DNA from 3 places in the Paenibacillus sp. NPDC057934 genome. Region 2 is predicted to be linked to each of the others. Evidence: riboswitches for the same ligand, from Rfam matches in the RefSeq annotation. Region 2 holds a riboswitch; each other region holds the start of a gene.
The links. Region 2 has a riboswitch for cyclic di-AMP ahead of ACFVRY_RS00465 (C40 family peptidase). Riboswitches for the same ligand answer to the same signal wherever they lie in the genome.
Positions count from the first base shown of each region.

Region 1: another riboswitch for cyclic di-AMP. It lies ahead of ACFVRY_RS19785 (TrkH family potassium uptake protein); the one in region 2 lies ahead of ACFVRY_RS00465 (C40 family peptidase).
Region 3: another riboswitch for cyclic di-AMP. It lies ahead of ACFVRY_RS29110 (C40 family peptidase); the one in region 2 lies ahead of ACFVRY_RS00465 (C40 family peptidase).

Region 1 is NZ_JBHVPB010000008.1:262,854-270,371, forward strand. Features, by position in the region: gene ACFVRY_RS19770 (succinate dehydrogenase cytochrome b558 subunit) at 1-258, opposite strand, end outside; gene ACFVRY_RS19775 (LysR family transcriptional regulator) at 699-1,601, shown strand; gene ACFVRY_RS19780 (potassium channel family protein) at 1,670-2,335, opposite strand; gene ACFVRY_RS19785 (TrkH family potassium uptake protein) at 2,350-3,687, opposite strand; cyclic di-AMP (ydaO/yuaA leader) riboswitch at 3,802-3,979, opposite strand; gene ACFVRY_RS19790 (GntR family transcriptional regulator) at 4,249-4,632, shown strand; gene ACFVRY_RS19795 (ABC transporter ATP-binding protein) at 4,632-5,363, shown strand; gene ACFVRY_RS19800 (hypothetical protein) at 5,360-6,904, shown strand; gene ACFVRY_RS19805 (CPBP family intramembrane glutamic endopeptidase) at 7,042-7,518, shown strand, end outside.
Region 2 is NZ_JBHVPB010000001.1:100,986-108,503, reverse strand. Features, by position in the region: gene ACFVRY_RS00490 (LrgB family protein) at 1-370, opposite strand, end outside; gene ACFVRY_RS00485 (CidA/LrgA family protein) at 370-774, opposite strand; gene thiD (bifunctional hydroxymethylpyrimidine kinase/phosphomethylpyrimidine kinase) at 972-1,784, shown strand; gene ACFVRY_RS00475 (winged helix-turn-helix transcriptional regulator) at 1,965-2,336, opposite strand; gene ACFVRY_RS00470 (SDR family oxidoreductase) at 2,510-3,238, shown strand; gene ACFVRY_RS00465 (C40 family peptidase) at 3,324-3,797, opposite strand; cyclic di-AMP (ydaO/yuaA leader) riboswitch at 3,802-3,938, opposite strand; gene ACFVRY_RS00460 (SDR family oxidoreductase) at 4,388-5,149, opposite strand; gene ACFVRY_RS00455 (DEAD/DEAH box helicase) at 5,572-7,317, shown strand; gene ACFVRY_RS00450 (YqhG family protein) at 7,314-7,518, shown strand, end outside.
Region 3 is NZ_JBHVPB010000022.1:13,797-21,314, forward strand. Features, by position in the region: gene motB (flagellar motor protein MotB) at 1-181, opposite strand, end outside; gene motA (flagellar motor stator protein MotA) at 165-965, opposite strand; gene ACFVRY_RS29090 (hypothetical protein) at 1,170-1,463, shown strand; gene ACFVRY_RS29095 (4a-hydroxytetrahydrobiopterin dehydratase) at 1,685-1,972, shown strand; gene ACFVRY_RS29100 (c-type cytochrome) at 2,090-2,446, opposite strand; gene ACFVRY_RS29105 (GNAT family N-acetyltransferase) at 2,573-3,058, opposite strand; gene ACFVRY_RS29110 (C40 family peptidase) at 3,253-3,747, opposite strand; cyclic di-AMP (ydaO/yuaA leader) riboswitch at 3,752-3,893, opposite strand; gene ACFVRY_RS29115 (C40 family peptidase) at 4,273-4,755, opposite strand; cyclic di-AMP (ydaO/yuaA leader) riboswitch at 4,759-4,896, opposite strand; gene ACFVRY_RS29120 (hypothetical protein) at 5,115-5,945, opposite strand; gene ACFVRY_RS29125 (M1 family metallopeptidase) at 5,957-7,518, opposite strand, start outside.

The DNA.
Region 1 (7,518 bases), on a different contig from region 2:
AAAACGGTTCAGGTTCGGCTTCGACTGGTAGGCGATGTACAGACCGTATACCCCGTGATACAGCAAGGGAAGCCATATACCGAACAATTCCAGGAAGAAGACGAGTGGCAGGCTGTTCAGCCACAGCACACTGTCTGTGAAACCGGAAGCGCCACCCTCAACTGCCGAGAAATTCGTCAGCATGTGCTCAAGAAAAAAGCCCCCGAGCGGGATAACGCCGAGCAAGGAATGAATCTTTCTGGAATAAAATCCTCTCATACTGGTGTGTCCCCTTTCCGATTAAAACAGCGTTTTCATTAATGAGCATTTACCGCCGGGACTACTTCTTGAAACAGCGCATGATGACATGAAAAAAGGATATCTCCCGATTTGCAAGCCGCTATCCCTTGTGTTCCCGGACTTTGATTATTTATTCACAAAGTGTGAATATCTTGTGTCACTTTTCATGTTACTCTTTTTTGTCTTATAAGGGAATTGCAATATAATTATTAATCGTTATACAATTAATGCATAAGAATGTTTTTTATATGATAATGATTATCATTTACAGCACTTTTTTCCCTTTTCATTCCTGAAAGCACTAATTATCTGTGATTCAGCCCTCAATTGTTCTATGCTTTTTATCACTTCTTATACCGGCAGAATCAGGCACAATCCTGACAGAGTCATACCTTGTATTATTACGGGAGGAAGACACTATGTTTGACGATCTGGATATATTCGCGGCAGTGGTGGAGCATTCCAGCCTGAACCGGGCTTCACGCCAGCTTAACCTGTCACAACCCGCCCTTTCCCGCAAAATCTCCAAACTGGAGGAGAGGCTCGGTGTCCCATTGTTCAACCGGTACGGCAAGCGCCTAGAACTTACCGAGGTTGGCCGTCTGGCTTACACCTATGCGCTAGAACAGCGACAGCAGCGATCCAAATTTCTGGAGGCGCTCTCAAAGTTCAAAGAAGGCGAACCTCAGCTTGTTACGCTGGGGGCCAGCCTGACCACGCTGCAGACTACACTGCCGCCGCTGGTCAACACCTACATGGAGAAGTATCCCGCTGCCGAACTGAAGCTGATTACTGGCAAGACGCATGAGATCGTCTCCTCGGTCAGCGAGGGCAAGTGTGATGTAGGGATTATTGCTTCCTCCATTCAGGAGCCTGGGCTACGCTGTATTCCGCTCTTCGAGGATCAGCTCCGCCTGGTGGTTTCCAGTCAGCATCCTCTTACGCTCCTGCCCAAGCTAAGCATGGACCATCTCTCACGCCTGCCGATGATCCTGTTCTCGAAGGGAACCTGGTACCGCCGCCTGACCGACGACCTGTTCCAGCGTTGCGGTATTGATCCCGATGTGCGTATGGAAATTGATTCTTTCGAGGCGATCGTCCGGCTGCTGCCGACGGCCAAGACCGCGGCACTCTTGCCCAAATCCTATCTGCGTCCCGAACTGCTTAATGGTAGCGGGCTCGTCTCGCTGCATATCAAGGAGTTGGAGCAGACCCAGCGGACGACCTGTCTGATCTACCGAGACGGCGGTGGGCTCAGCGGTGCTGCCCGGTCACTGGTGCAGGTGACAGAAGAAGTGTTCCTGCCAAAGCTGGCCGATTGAGAAGAGGCCTTTGGTCTTAAAAAAACCCGCCTGCGGACAAGCCGCAGACGGGTTTTTGGGATATATAATTACAGGTTAACCGCTTCTTCCTCAAATTGATCAATACCCTCATTGGAGCCGATGACGACCATAATATCACCTTCATGCAAGGAATCCAGCGCAGTCGGAGCGACGATAATTCCACTCTCCCTGTTGATGGCGATGATACTACATCCGTATTTGGCACGGGTATTCAACTGAGACAAACTCTTACCATCCATGCACGATGGAACATTCATCTCGACGATTTTATAATCCTTGGATATTTCGATATAATCCAGCAGATTGGGAGTAACCAACTGGTGAGCCACCCGAATCCCCATATCCCGCTCCGGGAAAATCACCCGGTCCACACCCAGCTTGGTCAAAGCACGTCCATGAAGAATAGATATGGCTTTGGCTACCACCTGCTTGACGCCAAGTTCCTTCAGCAGAATGGCTGTCAGAATACTACGCTCCATATTATCGCCAATGGCTACAATGCCGCAGTCGAAATTTCTGACACCGAGCGAACGCAAAATGCCCTCGTCTGTGGCATCCGCCATCACCGCATGGGTGAGCTTGTCACTCATCTCCTCCACCCGTTCTTCCAGATGGTCCACGCCGAGCACCTCATAGCCCATATCCATCAGCTCAAGCGCCAAGCTTGAACCGAACCGTCCCAGCCCAATTACTACAAATTGCTGTGGTTTCATCTCCCGATAACTCCTTATCCAATAATCATTTTGCCTTCCGGATACTGATACAATGGTTTACCCTGTTTTGGACCAAGTGCGTAGGCCAGCGTTAATAGTCCCAGCCTGCCAGCAAACATGGTGAAACAGATGAGGATTTTGCCAACTAACGACAGCTCCGGCGTCAATCCCATGCTCAGCCCCACAGTCGCGAAAGCCGATGTCGTCTCGAACAGAATCTCTAAAAAGTCGCGTCCCTCGGTCGTCGAGAGCACCATAGATACAGTGACAATCAATAGGAGAGCGAGCAAGGTAATGGTCAGTGCTTTGAACACCCGCTCCTGCGCCAGCCGGTAACGGAAGAATACAATATCCTCACGCCCACGCAACATAGAGATTACGGCACCAATCATGAGCGTAAAAGTCGTTGTTTTGATCCCGCCACCGGTAGAACCGGGAGAAGCACCGATAAACATTAGAATCACAATAAAAAATTGCGTGGCCTGACGCAGCCCGGAAATATCCAGCGTATTAGCCCCAGCTGTACGGGGTGTGACAGACTGGAAGAATGCAGACAGTATTTTGCCGCCAATGTTCAAGGAGCCCATGCTCCGCGGATTCGTAAATTCAAATACAAAAATCACGAGCGTCCCCGCCAAAATCAACGCTGCGGTTGTGGATAATACAACCTTGCTGTGCAGCGACAACCTGCGCTTGCGCCGGTAATCGACGATATCGGCAATTACGATAAATCCAAGGCCACCAGTGACAATCAGGAACATAACAATCAGATTCACTACAGGGTCATTTACATATCCCATCAGGCTACTGTAATGCCCGAACAGGTCAAAACCTGCATTGTTGAACATGGAAATGGAGTGGAACAGTCCAAAATAAATCGCCTTGCCGAGCGGCATATCAAACGCCCAGCGTATCGACAGCAGCAGTGCCGCACTCCCCTCGATCATGAGTGAATAGATCAGTACTCGGCGGATGAGCCGTACAATGCCTTCCATCGAGCTCTGATTCATGGCCTCTTGTAGGATAAGCCGGTCGCGCAGCGAGATTTTCCGCTTTAACACCAGAGCAAAGAGCGTTGCCATCGTCATGAAGCCCAGGCCGCCAACCTGAATCAGGAGCATAATGACGGTCTGCCCGAAAAGGGAGAAATACGTACCGGTGTCCACGACTACCAACCCGGTAACGCAGGTAGCAGAAGTTGCTGTAAATAGCGCATCTATAAAATTTAATGAATGTCCCGACCGACTGGAAACCGGAAGCATCAGCAGCAGCGTGCCAATCAAAATAATCGCCGCAAAACCGAGTACCAGCGTCTGGGGCGGGGAAAGCTTCAATATTGTGAAACGGTTCAACTTGGGGAATGGCGGAGCCAAATCCTCACCTCTCACTATAATAAATTGACGGTGTATGCCATTAGAATGCCAAACAAAAAAAGCACTGGAACACCAATGCCTCTACCCCTTGGTTCCTGCAGTGTTCTGAAGCCTACGAGGTTAGCTGACGGATTCGGGCGGCTGCAGGCTGCCCTATTCGTTCCCGGAACGAAATTCACCCCTGAAGATCGGCGCTCAAACTTACGTCTGCAAGCACCTTTCACTTCTTATGGTTCCCCCGTTTTCAATTGAAATTCGGCTTATATCTAATTGCATTCAAATTATATACGTTCTGTCCTGACATCACAAAGACACTATTAAGTATATTTGGATAAAATAATGTCTTAAAGAGAGACCGCGAACGCAGGAGACCCTGTTCTCATTCCTTTTCCGTGACTTGCCTGTGATTGCATCGTTTTTCACGGTTTCATGAATACGTAGAACTTTTAAACCTTGAAATTGTATGGTGAGAAATGATACACTACATACAACAAGTGTATGATCCATACCCATACACATTATTCCTACTAGGGGGTAGACATGGAAGAATCTTTGGAGCTGCTGCCACAGCAATTTCAGATCAATCCCTCGCGTCCCATCTATGAACAATTCGTCGAAGCCATCCGGGGCCGGATTGTTACTGGTCTCATCCCACTTGGCTCGCGTCTGCCATCAGTCAGGGACTTGGCCGCCGACCGAGGCGTGAATCCCACTACAGCTGCAAGAACCTATCAGGAGCTGGAGCGAATGGGCCTGATCGTCACCTATCGTGGACAGGGTACCTTTGTTACGAGAGAACAGGATGTCATCGGGGAGGCCCGCAAGGAAATGATCCTGGAGGCCGTGCGACAATTTAAAGCTGCGGGTGACAGCCTGGGGCTATCAGTTGAGCAGATGCTGCAATTTGATAAGGAGGAATCTTGATGCGTATGAATAACGATATTTCTGCACTGCCAGAACACACGGCCGCCGTGCAATGTCAGAACCTAACCCTCCACGCGAGGAAAAAAACAATTCTGGACGACGTAAGTTTCCATATTCCCCAAGGCAGTATCACGGGACTGCTCGGTCCTAACGGTGCGGGTAAGTCTACCCTATTACGTCTGATCACCGGACTGGCTACACCAGACTCCGGCTCCGTGAAGATTTTCGGCGAATCTGCCGGTGTAGAGCGTCTAGGACAATTATCCCTGCTGCCGGACCGCAGCAGCCTGCCTGGATGGCTGACTGTAGGGCGCTGGCTTCACTTTGCTGAAGGCATATATCCCGATTGGGACAATGTGAAGGCAGAGCAGCTAATGGGTCAGCTTTCCGTTAAGAGGGAATCCCGTATCTCAACCTTATCCCGCGGGGAAGAAGCCAGACTGCAACTGCTGACCTGCCTGTCCCGCAAAGCTCCGTTAGTCATACTCGATGAGCCCTTCACTGGCGTGGACCTTATTTCCAGAGAGGAAATTGCGTCCACAGTTGTGGGCGAGATGGCTGATGGTGAGCGTACCTTTTTTATTGCTACGCATGATATCCGGGAAATGGAGCTACTGTTTGACCGCCTCATTCTAATCGGTAACGGACGGATTCAAGGTGTTGAGGATGTGGAACAGCTCCGTAAGTCCGGTCAGTCCGTTGAATCCCGTTACAGGGAAGTGTTCGCATGACAACGCTTAGAGCATTAACAGATCTGGAGTATAGCCGCTATAATCCGTATAAATGGGGCAGACAATCTTTTTGGGGGATTACTGTAGCGCTATTCACTCTGCTCTTGGGTATCGGATGGTATCTCTTTCATAGCAGACAGCCTTCTCTGCAAGGTCCCTTTACAGCAGGCACCATTCTTATGATAGGGATCGTTATGTATCTTTCTTCAGTGGATATGCTGTTGTTTACAGTCCATAGTAGCCGGGAGTGGATTCTGAATTTCCCGCACTCCCGCACGCTTCTGCTGTATGCCAAGGCGATCAGCCTGTTTAAGCATGGATTGTATCTTGCTTCCATCGTTATCGCTTCTAATATCGGACTGTATGTACTCTTCAACCTGACAGGACACTATGAGCACCTTCTGCTCAAAGAGCTCGTCCTGACAGTAGTCGCTCATGCACTCTTTATGGCTTCCATCTTTCCGCTCGCCATCGTATGCGGATTGCTGGCAGGAACCATTCTTATGGGCTGGAAGCTGCTGCTGCTCGTCCCCTTTTCACTATTATGGCTGTCTCCATTGATGGCTTTGGCCACATACTTGAATTCCACTGCTTTGAACGGTGAGCCATTACAATACCTGAATCCGTCCTATATACTGCTGTATACGCTAGGTATTCTGCTGATTGGCTGGCCTCTGAGCTACATGCTGATTCATTGGATTGCCAAGGCTGGTCTCGAAAGAATGAGTGAGATCCGCTACAATTTCCTGGCCGTACAGCTTCCATTTGTTAAAGAGCAGAACACTGTGAAATCGTACCGACGTTCTTCCGGATTCCAGGCACTGTATCAACTGGAGCGCAGCCGCCTGCAATATGTTGAAGGATTAATACCCATTAAGGTGATCAAGGGAGCCGTCCTTGCTGGAACGTTTATCTTGTTCTACCTGTTCCCCGAAGACGATCAGTTTGTACTGACTCTGACCAAGATGCTATTTATCTTGCCTGTACTGGTAGCTTCCATATGGATCATGTGCAAAAGCGGGGTCGAGCACAAGCAGCTGAATTGGCGCCTCTCTTTTCCACATCCTAGACTGCTGCTTATAACATCTAGTATCTTCGCAACAGGGGTCACCGTCCTTCGCCTACATCTGATGCTGAGCATAGCCACTCTGGCTGGAATCGGGGCAGCTCTCGCAGGAGGAAGAGCCCATTTCGCTTCTGTTACTGATTATCTGCATTGGTTTGCATACATCTTCTTAACATCAACGCTGATGCTCATCCTGTCCCTCTGCCTGCTGCAAATCAGCTATTATCTGATGAAGTCAAAGATATTGATCGCACTGATCTTTCCGCTGTATATGATCATTGCGCTTCAACAAACGATTGTGAATCATACCCTGCTCCCGGAAAATATACAAATCGGACAGTCGCCAAATTGGCTGCTGCTTGGATGGGTAACCTTGATCGGATTGCCGCTTGCCGCGGCCTGCCTCCCTCTTGGGGCCAGATATCTACACCTCGTTATCGCTCAAAGCAATGAAATGGTCAGAAAGAAACATTAAAATCATAAAAACAGGCCCCTCTGCGTAAGAATACTTGTTAGCAGATTGTAGACAAGCAAAATAACTGGATTGCTCTCATTTGTATCATATTGCAAGTAGTGCCATAATACATGAGTTCACCCAAAAGGAGGCGTTATATGAATCCCGTCGGCCACCCCCTTAAGCAGCGCCCTCTCTCCAAAGGGCTAATTATTTCGGGCATCATAGGCATTGCCCTATTCATTATGTTCCAGGTGTTTCCTTCCTTACTCGGAGGCGCACCTGAAGGAAGTACCGCAGTAATCAGCAAAGACGTGGCACGGAATAACGCTGCGGCATTCGCGGCACAGAAGCTGGGCTATACCGTCTCGGACGGAGAATGGAACATCACCTACCAGTCCGACTCTTCCTTCTTCGGCTATATGTCGCGGGAGAAACTACTGGAGGATTATAGTAAAAAGAAACTGGATCAGCGTTATCCCTACGATGTTTATCATGCGGCCTTCACACCTGCAGGTCAGAATGGTACTCTTCTGACCGTGAATCTTAATATGTATACCGGGCAGGCGGTCAGCTTTGCCCGCGGGGCAGCCGTTCCAGGCGGCAATTCGCGCAGCGGTTCTCATTCCATTGCC
Region 2 (7,518 bases):
GAAGGGACAGAATATACTGCTTCGGAAAGCCCATTAGCAGAGCAAGCAGGATTCCACTGAACATGCCTACTAAGAGTCCAGTTAGCGTGCCTCCCAGAACCGCTGGAAGGTTACGACGCAGCACATGACGCTGGTTATAGAGCGGATAAGCTAAAGACACCACTGCGGGACCCAGCAGCTTGTTAATCCACTGTCCGCCGATCATGTAGGTATCGTAGGGAATTTCAAAGTACAACAGCAGGACGACGACCATGAACGTCGCCGTTAAGGCTGGCATTAGAACAGGGATGCGAAATCTTTTATAGATCAAGGCCATCACTACATATATGCTTACATTGAAAAATACAATTGCAATCGCAGTCAGAATCATCAAGCTTCCTTCCCTTTCTCTTCCGTACCTGGCAGGTTCCTTGGTACATCCATGCTCCATCTGGCAAACCATCTGCTGGAATGCGCCGCCGCACCGATTGTGACGGCCGTACTCAAGATCAGCACTACAATCAGCAGCAGCCCTTTTCCACTAAACAGACTCAAGTGATTGACAATGCCAGCTGTAGCGGGAATAAAAAACAAAGGAAGATATGCCAGGATCGCCGCAGACCCGTGCTCAATCCAGCGGACAGGCACAACCCGGCACAACAACAGAATAAATAGAAGCAACAGGCCGATAATACTTCCCGGTATGGGAAGATGCAAAAGCTGCTTCACAGCCTCGCCAGCCAGGGAGAATAAGTACAGCAGTACCACCTGAGCAATAATTCGCACAATCTTCATCAGACAAAAGTCCCTTCACAGTGTAAACTATCCTTATGTTATTGTAAAAAATGGACTCTATCAGACTAACAGAGATTTCATGATTTTTTCAATGTATAATATGAAACTCTGATGTATTTTCACTAAGTGCCGATTTTTGTTATAATCAATTCAATTCGTACTTATGAATTGAGACATAGAAGAAGGGGACGTTTGCATTGTCAAAAATAATCAAGACTTTAACCATTGCCGGTAGTGACTCCAGCGGGGGCGCTGGCATTCAGGCTGACCTGAAAACTTTTGAGGAATATGGAACGTACGGCTTCAGCGCGCTGACCACCATTGTAACAATGGACCCGGACAACGGCTGGCACCATAATGTCTATCCGGTGGATGCCGCTATCGTTGCCGAGCAGCTCAAAACCATTTTCGCTGGCGGTCCAGTTCATGCCATGAAGACCGGCATGCTGGGCAGTGTAGAAATCGTTAAGGTAGCCGAGCAAGCGATCCGTGAGAATCTGCAGAGCAATGTTGTCATTGATCCTGTTATGGTCTGCAAAGGTGAAGACGAGGTACTGAACCCGGAGAGCGCGCAAGCGATCCGCGATTTGCTGCTGCCTCTGGCCACCGTAGTTACACCTAACCTGTTTGAAGCAGGTGTATTGTCTGGTCTCGGCAAACTCACTACTATCGAAGATATGAAAGAAGCTGCACGATTGATCCACGGACTAGGTGCCCGCAATGTTGTAGTCAAGGGCGGTAAGGCGCTGGATGGCTCCAAAGCGATCGACGTCTTCTTTAACGGTACAGACTACACCGTCTTCGAAGCAGATAAAATCGAACCGGCGCATAACCACGGCGCAGGCTGCACCTTTGCGGCTGCGATTACCGGTGGACTGGCGAACGGCCTGACCGTAGACGAAGCGGTTGCCACAGCGAAAGACTTCGTCTCTGCGGCCATTCGCAACGGATTCGCGTTCAACCAGTACGTAGGACCAGTCTTCCACGGCGGCCACCGCCTGGAACAATAGGTCTCGCCCATCTGGCGAATAATCCTGTCATCCAAAAGAGCAGAGCCGACATCCTCGGCTCTGCTCTTTTTATACGGCTATAGCAAGCTGTTCAGCAGCTTTTAACTTGTTAACGAGATTGTAGACACCCTATCCGGCTAAATGTGCCCTACAGGCTATTTTCCTCAGGCTACCGTCCCCTCAGTTCTCCCTGACAGTCGTCTCGGCACCTTCACGTTCATTTACGAAGCTGAGATGGCTTCTCCCCCAACCACACATACTGTCCAACACCACAGCAATCGTCCTGCCATGCTCAGAAAGGCTGTATTCCACGCGTGGAGGCATCTCCTGATAAAAGATCCGGTCAATGAGCCCGTCCTCCTCCAGCTCCCGTAGCTGCTTTGTGAGCGTGCCTTGGGACACGTCCGGTATCCTCCGCCGCAGTTCCCCGAACCGCTGCGTCCCGTCCACCAGCAGCATGAACAGGATCAGCGGCTTCCATTTGCCCCCAATGACATCCAAGGTTGCCAGAACGCCTGTCAGTCTGGGTTCCTGCGAATTTCGTTTCATCATCATCACCTCTCCTGTTCTCTTCATCATACCTGTGACGCCCCTCCATTGCACGTCTCTCCTAAATAGTACGAATTTTCGTACCGGGTACGAATAAAGTGCGTACTGTGCAGCGCCGTTATTTTACCCAATAATAGAATAGAAACTAACATACGAATAAAGGAGAACAACCTATCATGTCAACTCTTACTTTACAAAATCAACGGGTCGTTATTATAGGAGGAAGCTCCGGGATTGGCCTCGCAACGGCCAAGCAAGCGGTGGAGCAAGGTGCATTCGTCGTTCTGGCAGGTCGGTCCTTGGACAAACTGGAACTAGCCAAGGAGAGACTGGGCGCAGACTCCGTGGAAATATACACATTGGATAACAAAGATGAGGAACAGCTGAAATCCTTTTTCGAGCAAGTGGGTCCGTTCGATCATCTGTTCACGCCTGGTGCCAGCTATGTCAGAGGGCCGATTACGTCAAGTGCGGAGGTTGCCCGCAGTTGTTTTGACGCCAAATTCTGGCCACAATACAATACTGTAAAATATGCTGCCCCGCAGATGCGCCCGAATGGATCGGTCGTACTGATGTCCGGTGCCTTTGGGCAAAGACCGCTCACAGATGGCGCTTCCTACGCTGCCTGCAATGGAGCCATCGAAAGTCTGGGTAAAGCACTGGCGGTGGAGCTGGCCCCTATTCGGGTCAATGTCATTTCCCCGGGAACGATCCACACAGAATTTAACTGGGATGGCGCCGAACAGGCAGTTCGGGATGAATCCTATAACGCCTATGCCAAAATCAACCTGCTCGGCCGGATCGGCACAGCCGCAGAAGCCGCACATACTGTCGTATATCTGATGACGAACGGATATACCACCGGCAGCACCCTGTTCCCAGACGGCGGCTATATTTTACGCTAATCTCCTAGCATACTCTCAAAATAAAAGGTGCCCCGAACAGCCAGAAAGCTAGCTAATTCGGGGCACCTTTTATGTATTTCCTGGATTACTTCTGTCCAGTCATGGCCAGATAGCTTGTCTCACTCACGACACGGCGTGCGGTAACATAACGATCAGCATAATACGATTCCGACAATTTGCTGATGCGAACGCCCTTGCTGCTGGAGGAATGAGCGAACTCACCATCACCGATATAAATACCCGCATGAGAAATTCCGTTACCGAGGGTATTAAAGAATACTAAATCTCCGACACGAAGATCTTCTTTAGCTACAGCTGTTCCAGCTTTAGCTTGGGACTGCGAGGTACGCGGAAGATCTCCGGCATTGAACTTATTGAATATGTATAAAATAAATCCGGAACAATCAAAACCCGCTGCTGTTGTGCCTCCCCATACATAAGGAGTACCAAGGAGTTGGTTCACTTCATTCTCGATCTTAACGTCACTGGCAAAGGCGGCTGGTGCTGCTGCAGTTAATAGAATAGCGGCTCCAAGTACAGAAACAATAAACTTCTTCAGACCGTGATTCTCCCTTCAAATGCCTACGGAGTTAGCTGAGGGTTCGGTTAAAGGTTTCCCTATATTCCCTTGCTTTCAGGAATAATTCACCCAGATGTGGTTCCCCCGTTTTCAACGATTGAAATTCGGCAACATTGATTAATATTTTGTAACTATTTGTATAGTAGTATAGATGTCCCCCTTCTGTCAATGCTATTTGATAGATTCATAACTTTATTTGCTCCCACATTCTTTCTACATATTTATAGATTATACTGCTATTTACCGGTTATTTTTCGCGGAATCGGGCCTGATATTTCTATCAATTCTTCCTCTATCGGTCCCGCAGGCGTACATGAATATGAAAGTAAAAGACTGGTAACATTCTTGTAATCACTGCGGGTAACTGTGGTTTGAGATTAATTAGATTATAATATCAGTTATTTTGTCACAACTATCTTCATTTCCAGGTTTTATAGGTGGCGACCTCTGATTCAGGGTACATTTTCGGAATAGCAAAAAGACGCTACAAGCACCAAAGAATTGGAATGATAGCGTCTTTTAATTACAAGTATAATCAATAACAGAAAGTTAGAAATCTTAAATCGCTATTACCAAGGCAGTTGCTGGTCTTGGTGATAGAACCCGCCTGTTGGACCATCGGCTGGCAGTGTAGCAAACTTAATACTGGTCAGACTTCCTTCTCTTTCATCCAAAGAGGCTTTCTCTCCTCCAAGTCCAGTGCGGACCCAACCCGGATGAACGGAATTCACCTTGATCGGCGTGTCCTTCAGTTCGTGTGCTAAATGAACAGTAAATGCATTCAAGGCTGTTTTAGAAGCATTATATGCAAATGTCTTCATTGAATAAATTGGAGCAGCAGGATCTGAATGGACAGTCAGAGAACCGAGAACACTGGACAGATTTACAATACGCCCTGCTTCAGATTTACGGATAAGCGGCAGTAACGTTTGTGTCAGCTGGATCAGTGAGAAAAAGTTAACATTAAACGTTTCTCTAAGTAGTTCAATTGGAAGTGTACTTGTACGGTTAACAACTTCGACTGATACACTTTCTTCATCCAGTAAGATCCCCGCATTATTAATTAATATATCTAGTTTCCCAAAGTTTTTCTCAATGTAGTCATACACGGTAGCATGATCTGAAATGGTATTCACGTCAATTTTTACGCTCACTACATCTAATCCTTCTTGTTTCAGTTCCGCTGCAACAGCTTGTCCTTTATCCGCATCGCGGGCGCCGATAATTACGGTAGCTCCCAATTTGCCAAGCCCACGAGCAGTTTCCACACCAATTCCACGAGTAGCGCCTGTAATCAATGCCACTTTTCCCTTTTGATCTTGTGTTGTCATATTGAATCCATCTCCTTTTATTTTCGAGAATGATCATTCTCAATATTATTAAAAAAATATCTATCTCACTTACGATCTGACATGCTAATGTTCCCGTCTCAAATGCATCATACCATATTGAGAACGATCGGTAAAGTATGAGAGTTCCGCCAATAGTCAATACGAAATAGCTAGAGCGGATCATGGGTTTTATCTCAGATTATATTGGGGTTCAATATGCATACTATCTGGCAGAACCTCTAGAACTGTAATTCACCCCACATGCGGCTATCCTTCCGCGAACGCTCCATATATCCGCTGGACAGCGCAATCCCCTACTCCCCTTCTCCCGCTTTTACTCTCCCCGGGTTATGAATCCTCTCTTTTCCGCGCATACTACTCTTACACATTCGATATGAATCACTGCGAGAGGAGAATGCTGTATGACGCAATTATTCCGTAATTCTCTGCCCGCTGGGGCGAGTCAGCCTGCGCCCGTGCTGCCTGTTCCTCTTTCTTTCAACCGGAACTGGCTACAGGATTTGGAGTCAAAGCTCGATAAAGGCGGACCCTGGGGCGACTGGCGACTATCTCAGCTGGCCGTGCAGGGCGAAGAAGCCGGTCTGGTAAGTAGCTTCGACGAGTTGCAATGTATGAAGCACTTGTCCGGACTGTCCCCGCTTCCCCACCAAATCGATACTGCCCATAAGGTGCTATTCCAAATGTCGGGACGAGCCATTCTCGCCGATGAGGTTGGACTTGGTAAAACAATCGAAGCCGGGCTGATCCTCAAAGAGTATCTCGTACGTGGACTCGTGTCCAAGGTACTGATTCTCGTTCCGGCCTCCTTAGTGCTGCAATGGGTTCGGGAGTTGAATGCCAAATTCGGCATTTCTGCCATTGCCCAGAAGAAAGCTTATTCCTGGGGCAACGACATTGTTGTCGCTTCACTGGATACCGCCAAACGTGATCCGCATAAAGAAGTGCTGATGAATAACGAGTACGACATGCTGATTATTGACGAGGCCCATAAGCTCAAGAATAAGAAGTCAACCAATTACCAGTTCGTACAACAGCTGCGTAAAAAATACTGTCTCCTGCTTACCGCTACCCCCGTGCAGAACGACCTCGGCGAGCTGTTCAATCTCATTACTTTGCTGAAACCGGGACAGCTCGGGAATCAGGGCGATTTTGCCACCAACTTCGTTGTCGATAAGCGCCAGCCTAAGAACGAAGAGCAGCTCCGCGGGGAGCTGTCTAAACTAATGATCCGCAACCGCCGCGGAGAAGGTCCAGTCAATTTTACCAAACGCAAAGTCCGTAATATCCCCCTGACACTGTCCGAAGAAGAGAAGCGACTCTATGACGGGGTCACTGCTTTTGTCAAAGACCAGTATCAAGAGGCTGGCGGCAATCTCAGTAGCATGCTCTCTCTTGTCACTCTACAGCGGGAGGTATGCAGCAGCCGGGATGCCGTCTTTATCACCTTGGTGAACCTGATCAAGAAATTGCCTGAGGATTCGCCTAAGCGTGATCGGATGATGGAGCTGCTCCAAACGATTCGTACAGTAAAAGCAAATACCAAGGCGGAAAAGACTCTGTCGCTGATCCGTGAAATGAACGAAAAGGTCATTGTGTTCACCGAATATCGGGCCACTCAGGAGTATCTGCTGCAATACTTCCGTGAGGGCGGGCTGCAATGCGTCACCTATTCCGGGGGTATGAACCGTGGCAAAAAAGACTGGATGATGGATCTGTTTCGTGGCCGCGCCCAGGTGATGATTGCCACCGAAGCTGGCGGCGAGGGCATCAATCTGCAATTCTGCCACCATATGATCAACTTCGATCTGCCATGGAACCCCATGCGGGTAGAGCAGCGGATCGGGCGTGTCCACAGACTGGGACAACAAAATGACGTGATGATCTATAACCTGTCGACCCAAGGGACCATTGAAGAGCATATCCTGCATCTGCTGCATGAGAAGATTAATATGTTCGAGATGGTCATCGGCGGACTTGACGTCATTCTGGAAAAGTTCGAGAAGAAAGAATCACTGGAGAAGAGTCTGTACAAGATTATGCTGGAATCGCAAGACGAGAATCAGCTTCGCAGTGGTCTTAACCATATTGGTGAGTCGCTAAGTCAATTGAATACCAGCATCAAGAAGGAAAGTGAGACAACCATATGACCCTCTCCCCACATCAAGTGCGCAAGCAGGTTATGGATTATCTTGAGGCCACAGACTGCTCGATTATTGAGACCTCTCCCCTGCATGTAACAGTCAAGCTCTCTCCCCGTGCAGATCAGATGCTCACGGATCGTCCCTATTATTGGGGCTTCGTAGAACGCACCGGGGTAGCACCCGAGACGCTGTCATTCACGTTCGTGT
Region 3 (7,518 bases), on a different contig from region 2:
CGCCGTTCAGGGCGGAACTGAAGGCCTGGGCCATCTCTTCGAACTTCTTGGCATCGGTAGCGCTCATAGCATACATAACGAGGAACAAGGCGACAAGCAGGGTCATGAGGTCGGAATACGGCAGCAACCAGGATTCGTCGGCATGCTCCTCATGTTCCTCGTGTCTAGTCTTTTTGCTCACTCGAACCGGCCTCCTTGTCCAGAAGCTTGGCGCGTTCCGTAGGTGTTAGGAAGACTGCCAGCTTCTGATTAATAGCAATGGTGGAGACCCCGGATTGAATGGATAACAGACCTTCTACCATCATTAGGCGGATTTCAATCTCCTGCTTGGAGAGGCGTTTGAGCTTGTTGGCAATCGGGTGCCACAGCACATATCCTGTGAAAATACCAAGTACGGTAGCAATAAACGCCCCGCCAATAGCATGGGCGAGCTTTTCCATCTCGGTCATGTCGGCAAGCGCGGCGATAAGTCCGATTACGGCTCCTAGTACCCCCAGCGTAGGTGCGTACATGCCAGCTTGGGAGAAGATCAGCGCCCCGGCTTTATGACGATCCTCAGTAGCACGGATATCCTCCATAAGTACATCGCGGACAAACTCCTGATCGTTGCCGTCGATAATCATCCGCATGCCGTTCCGGAGGAAACCATCCTCTATTTCATCAACCTTGGACTCCAGCGCCAGCAGACCTTCGCGACGTGTGATGGATGCCCATTCCATAAATGTAGTAATTAATTCCGCTTTGCTGACCATTTTCTTTTTAACAAAGATCATTTTGAACAAGCTTGGTACCTTTTTGATTTCTGAAAATGGAAAAGCCATAAAGATTGAAGCGGCGGTACCCAATAAAATAATTAAGTATGCAGCGGGAGTGGCCAAACTCTGGATAGGAGCGCCCTTTAGCACCATCCCCCAAAGAACAGCGACCAGACCAAAGACTAGACCGATTATTGTTGAGATTTCCATTATGCACCTCGTCCATGAGATTTAAGAAGTGATCCGACTTCGCCGCGTTGATCATCCTTGAAGCGCGGCAGGGCATCTTAACCCAAACGGAATAACTTATATTCTTATTTATCGACATCATTCCCTTTTTTGTGAAGTCATTTTTTCGGCTATAATGGATAAGGTAAGTTATTATTCATCAGTGAAGAAAACGGAGTGATACACATGGGCGTTAAACATGGTAGAGATTATGCAGAAATCTTGAACGAACTGACCGAAGGCGTCGGACGTATTACCGACGGATTTTTATTTTTTGAAATGGACCCGGAGGAATGGCAGGAGCTGCCACAGGAGTCGAAGCTTGAGGTATGGGAAGCGCTTGCTGAGGATCTGTTCTATGCACTGGGCAATGAACCGGTCATTGAGGTGGGAAGCGGGGTTGTGATCTACGACAAGGCTACACACCGGATCAATATTTTGCTCGGAGAAGAGGATTTGGCCTCTGTTGTCCTGGTTTGATCGGAATATAGCAGAGCGGAATTTGCTGCAGTCTGCCGCCCGTGGTAAAATTGACGGAGCGAAGTACTATTTACCGGGATTGAAGAATACAATTAAACCGAAAATTGTCTTTATCCTGGCACATCCCTTGGACCTCAGAAGCTAAGGGATGTTTTGTTTAAACAAGCAAAGAGACAAGGCGATCGGAACTTTGCTACTAATTAAGTAAGGGAGGTAACAATGTGCTACTTACAGAGGAAGAACTGATCGAGCAGATCGGCAAGCTGGAAGGCTGGAAGCTAGTGAAAAATACGATTACACGCAAATATATGTTCAGCGATTATATGAAGGGAATTGCTTTCGTCGATGCGGTGGCCGCCATTGCTGAGGCTTTTGACCACCATCCGCATATTACGATTGATTATAAAGCGGTCACGCTTCGCTTGACGACACATGAAGATGGCGGAATTACGCCGCTGGACATTCGTGGTGCACAAGAGTTTAATGAAGCCTTCGAGAAGGCCCGCTAGCCTGTCGTGTATTCCTTTAACATAGCAATGGTACAGTAACTCATACATGCGAAAAAGCCCGTGTAGCAGGATGTAAATCCTGTCACGGGCGTATTTGTGTTGTCTCTCAGCGGCACTTTACTTCTTCTCAGCCAGCCATGTGGCCACGTTCGCAATTTCCTCCGGCGCCAGCTTTTCCTTGAAGGAAGGCATTTGGCCCCGTCCTTTGGTTACTATACTGTAAATCCCAGCAGCGTCGTGCTGGCCACCTTCGTTTTTCAAGCTAGGTCCTACCCCGCCTTGAAGCTGATCGCCATGGCAGGTGATACAATTGGCTTTCACAGTCGCTTCTGCCTTAGCGGCATCAAGCTGAATTTCAGGCATAGTAGGCTTGTTCTGTTCAGCTACCTCTTCTTTACCTGGAAGTGTGAACATTAGAACTACCGCAAAGGCGCAGGCGGCAAAAAACAATCCGCTCATGATCCATTTTTGCATCCCCAATCGTCCCTTCTATGTAAGCTGCTCCCTATATTATAGCGGAAGGTGAAGCGTTATCATAGCATTTGTGGCAAAAAAATGAACGCCCAAGCGATACTTCTTTAAAGTTCCTATAACATAGCATCATTTCTCATAGACCATACAATAAAATGGTTTGCTTCCAGTAGGTGTCATTCGTTCATAAGTGTCTGAAATCGTAAAACCACTCTTTTGGTAAGTCCGTATGGCTCGCTGATTCCAGGTCAGCACCTCCAAATCAACCTCCCGCCCAGGATAGCGCAGAACTGCAGCTTGGACAATGGCGCGGACAAAGTGCTGACCCATTCCGTGACCGCAAAGCTCAGGACGCATACCGATCCCCAAACGTACTACACCTTCCATCGGGAACAGCTGTGCGAAGCCGCAGAGATCGCCTTCATCGTTCAGCACAGATACATACTGCTCACTACGCAGCTGAGGATCGCCAAACTCAATGCCGAGCTCCTCCATCTGTTTCCAGGGCATCCAGCCATATATATTGTAAGGAGGCTCATAGCTCCATTGGCAGATGTCTTCAGCATGGCTGTTCTCCATGGGTACCACATGGAACGTAACAGGTAAATGAATCATAGGATCGTGAGTCCTCCTTTCCATAGGATAAAGTTCTATAATTTAATTATATACAAAAAGCATAAGATCGGGCGCAGAAAGTCGGGAAAATGTTGTTTGGTGAATTTCAGGAAGGGTAATGAAGAGTAACAGAGACGACAAAAAAAGCCCTTCTCCAGATTTCGATAAAATCGGGAAAAGGACTCACTTATAACTTATTGTACATCGTCAAAATCTTGAGTATCCGTTGCAAGCGCCTGATAAGCATCCGTACTCATCACGCGTTTAGCACCCACATAACGACTAACATAATAGCTCTCGCTCAATGAACTGATCGTTACACCACGAGAAGATGAAGCATGGGCGAATTTGCCTTCGCCAACATAAACGCCAACGTGGGAGATTCCTTTGCCACTGGTATTGAAGAATACCAGGTCGCCTGCTCTAAGTTCGTCACGTGACACCGTGGAGCCCATCTGATATTGGGAACCGGATTGGTGTGGCAGATCAATACCAATCTTGTTGAAGACAAACATTGTAAAACCAGAGCAATCAAATCCACTTGTAGACGTGCCACCAGCTACGTACTTGGTGCCGATAGCCTTGTCAATCACCTTATCCATCTTGGAATCGGCGAAAGCGCTTCCTGCTCCAATAGCGGTAAGCATCATAGAAAAGCCAAGCACTGCTGCTGCTAATTTCTTCTTCAAAAGTGTAAACCCCTTCCAATGCCTACGAGGTTAGCTTAAGGGTTCGGTTGAAGGTCCCCTATGACCCCTCTTCGAACAGGAGGTCAATTCACCCAAAGTGGTTCCCCCGTTTCCCTAATGGTTAGGGAACTCGGCATATACTGTTGATTAGAATTAGACTGCTATATGAATACATGACAAAACCTTATAAAAAGGTGACTCAATAATTACAAAAATGTTACTAAAAACTCACTGCGCTAATTGTAACAAACACAGCGTCGCTTGGCAATCATTTATAGCATATTTGTACGCAAAAAATGGGATTTTAAGAGCGGATTCTCACTATTAACGTTGAAAATAGAGGACAAACTGAAATTTCCAAAATTTATTGAGTTTTTTGGCACAAAGATGATTCATCTGCTCCCCTGAGGTGTATACGTATACTATAAAATAGGAAAAACCCGGAAATTGACTATGATGATAATCAGTCTCCAGGCACAATATAGATATGAAGTTAAATAGAATGGTCGTAGTGTAGAGGTTTGTTTAGTCGTAGGCAACCGCTTTATAAGCAGTTGTGCTCATGATGCGTTTGGCACCAATGTAGCGGTCAGCCCAGTATTTCTCACTCAGTGAGCTAATAATGACGCCACGTGAAGATGACGATTGGGCAAATTTACCATTTCCGACGAAGATGCCGACATGAGATACACCGTTACCAAGTGTGTTGAAGAATACGAGGTCTCCGGGCCGCATTTGACTGCGAGAGATGGAGGTACCTGCGCTATATTGCGATTGGGATGTGCGCGGCAACGAAATGCCGATGCTTTTGTATACATATGTAGTGAATCCAGAACAATCAAATCCCGCAGTGCTTGTCCCTCCAGTTTTATAGGAGGTTCCGAGGGTTTTTGTGATAACCGAGTCCATTTTGGAGTCTGCTGAAGCGCTATTGGTTCCGATACCGATGGCGAGTGCCAAGCCCAGTGTGGCTGTAACAATGATTTTCTTGAAATTCTGTCTGTTCAAAAGATGTACTCCTTCCAAGGCCTGCGAGGTTAGCTTAAGGGTTCGGTAGAAGGTCCCCTATGATCCCTCTCTTACGAGATCAATTCACCCAAAATATGGTTCCCCCACTTCCCGGTGCAAGGAATTCGGCGTTTTATGCACCTAAAGTGTGACGTATCGACAACTGCATACATGACATAAATGAAGTTATTAAGAAGTGCCTTCAAAAGATTACAAAGTTGTTACTAGTAGTACAGAAGCCATTGTATCAAACCCGTTACCATTTTGCAAATCGCTCTGCTGAAGATGACAAAAAAAGAGTCGCGGCTCCTGTTATCCAGGAACAATGACTCTTCTAATATGCCCTGAGTGGGGCGAATTTATTGTGGGAATGCTTTACTCCTCCATAGGTCATATTGAGCCGCTATGCCCCACAATTTAAGCAGTGTGGACGGGAGCGGAAGGAGTTGGCGGATCAGGAGTGCGGGCAGGCCTGGGAAGTAAATAATCCCCAAAGCGTAGATCACCAAGAGAAGCAGACTGCCTGCTCCCATTACGAGCGATACCCCTATCGCGGTGAGGAAGCACCGTAGGGCGATTAGCAGGGAAGAGAACATACCAGTCCCGGCCGTATAGCCGAACTGCATGTACAACAACAGCAAGCGGATAACATACACATAGGCGCACCAGACCAGAATATAGGGAATGCCATTCAGCAGCAGCTTATAGTCCATTAAAGATGACAGCAGCAGTGTATATATCTTGGGTGCGAACCAGTAAACGGGTAGAAGGGCGAATAGCCACTCTACCAGGCTGAAGACCAGCACGGACAGACCATGCTTCTTCATGCCGGGAAAAAAGAACAGACCGCGTTCTCCTGAACGCTCCTGATGCAGCTCATGCAGCAGACCCGCCCGAATGAACGGGGAAATGAGCAGTCGCAGCACGGTCAACCCCAGCAGCATGCATAGCCAGCGCTGTACGTCAGGGTCCGAGGTAAGACTATGCTGACCCTCGATGTAGAACAGCAGCCTGGACATACCGCTGCCCCCCGCGTTGTGTTCAGGATAACGCAGGAGGACTGATACTACGGCCTCCCGTACGAAACCATACATAAAGTAACCCCAGAGCAGCCGGTAGATGAATAGCAGGATCAGAATATAAGTTTGTTCCTTCAAACTTTGCCAACCGCGAATAATTGATGTTTTCAAGCCCATCCACCTCACCAGACCAGAGTTCCAAGCACAGTTTCAAGCAGTTTTGACAAGGTTAGCGTCCAGCGGGAGAGGGTATCCGGCTTGATCTCCGCTAGCCTGAAATTGTTGATATGTTTGTTCTCCAGCAGAAGGGTGTGCTGGGGATCGATCTCTGCGGACAATAGTGGGGAGCTGGAGATCAACTGGAACGCTGTATTCTTGTTGTCCCCATTCCAGACTCGCTCCACAGTGTGGCCATCAGAGAAGGTAAATCTAATGGGGACATTCGCGTAGTGGCTGCCTCTGTTACTCACCTTTACGATGGATTCATAGCCTTGGCCGGTACCGGCATTTTCTTTGGTACGCATCTGGATATCGTCGATCGAGAAATCAGGGGCTCCGCCGTCATAGATATAAAGGTCGAAATAGTTCTGCCATGATTTCTTGGTCACGTTCTCTACGACCTTCTGAAAATCACGGGTAGAGGGGTGGCGGAACCGGTATTTATTCGTATAGGTGGATAGGATGGTATCCATAGTTTTAGTACCTACTTGCCGTTCGATGTCTTTCAGCACTAATTTGCCACGGAGATACACATTTTGGGTATAAGCATCTGCTCCGCTATATTTCCAGGTTTCTAGTGTGAGAGCCTGAGGAGAAGTCACCAGACTGGCCTGAATGGGCAGGTTGGCTACCACACCATACTCTTGCTCCATTAGGCGGTCTTCGGCATAGGAGGTGAAACTCTCATCCAGCCAGGCTTCCTCAAATTCGTTGCTGGCTACCATGCCATAGAAATATTGATGGCCTATCTCGTGGACCACTGTTCGTTCCAATGAGGTGTCTGGGGAAGACTCGGATGCACCAAAGGCCGTGATCAGTGTTGGATATTCCATCCCCCCAGCCCCATTGGCATCCTTGGGCGGAACCACTATTGAAAGTGTGGAATAAGGATACGGCCCGTACCATTTACTAAACGCGCTTAGGGCAGCCTTCGCAGCTTGGAAATAACGCTCCTTGAGGTCTTTATGCAGCGGGTCCAGATATAGCTTGATCCGCACGCCTGGAACCTCTGGCGTGGAGAAGGCCTCCTCAGCGACCACAAAATCAGGCGACGCAGCCCAGGCAAAATCATGGACGTCGTCAGCGTAGAATTGATAAATTTTCTGATTCTGCTTCAGTTTAGCCGTCTTCACCGGGAATCCCGTGGCAGCAACGGTATATTCAGGAGGCACAGTTAGAGTCACGTTGTATATGCCAAAATCGCTGTAGAATTCCGATGTCCCGTGGTACTGATGCAGATTCCAGCCTTCCTGGACTACTCCGCGGGTTCCGGCGGGTTCATAGACGCTAATCTTGGGAAACCATTGTCCGGCCATAACGAAGTTTCCCGAGATCCCCATCCGGGCGAATACTTTGGGTAGCTTGACCTCAAATTGAAGTTTGAGGGTCACACTTTCCCCACCGTTCACGGGTTCCGGCAGATGCACCTTCACCAATGTACGGTCATTGATATTCCCGTCATCGGGTTGAACATACTGCACTCTCTGGATGAGAGAGGTGCCTTCTGTGGTTCGTACATCCGTCA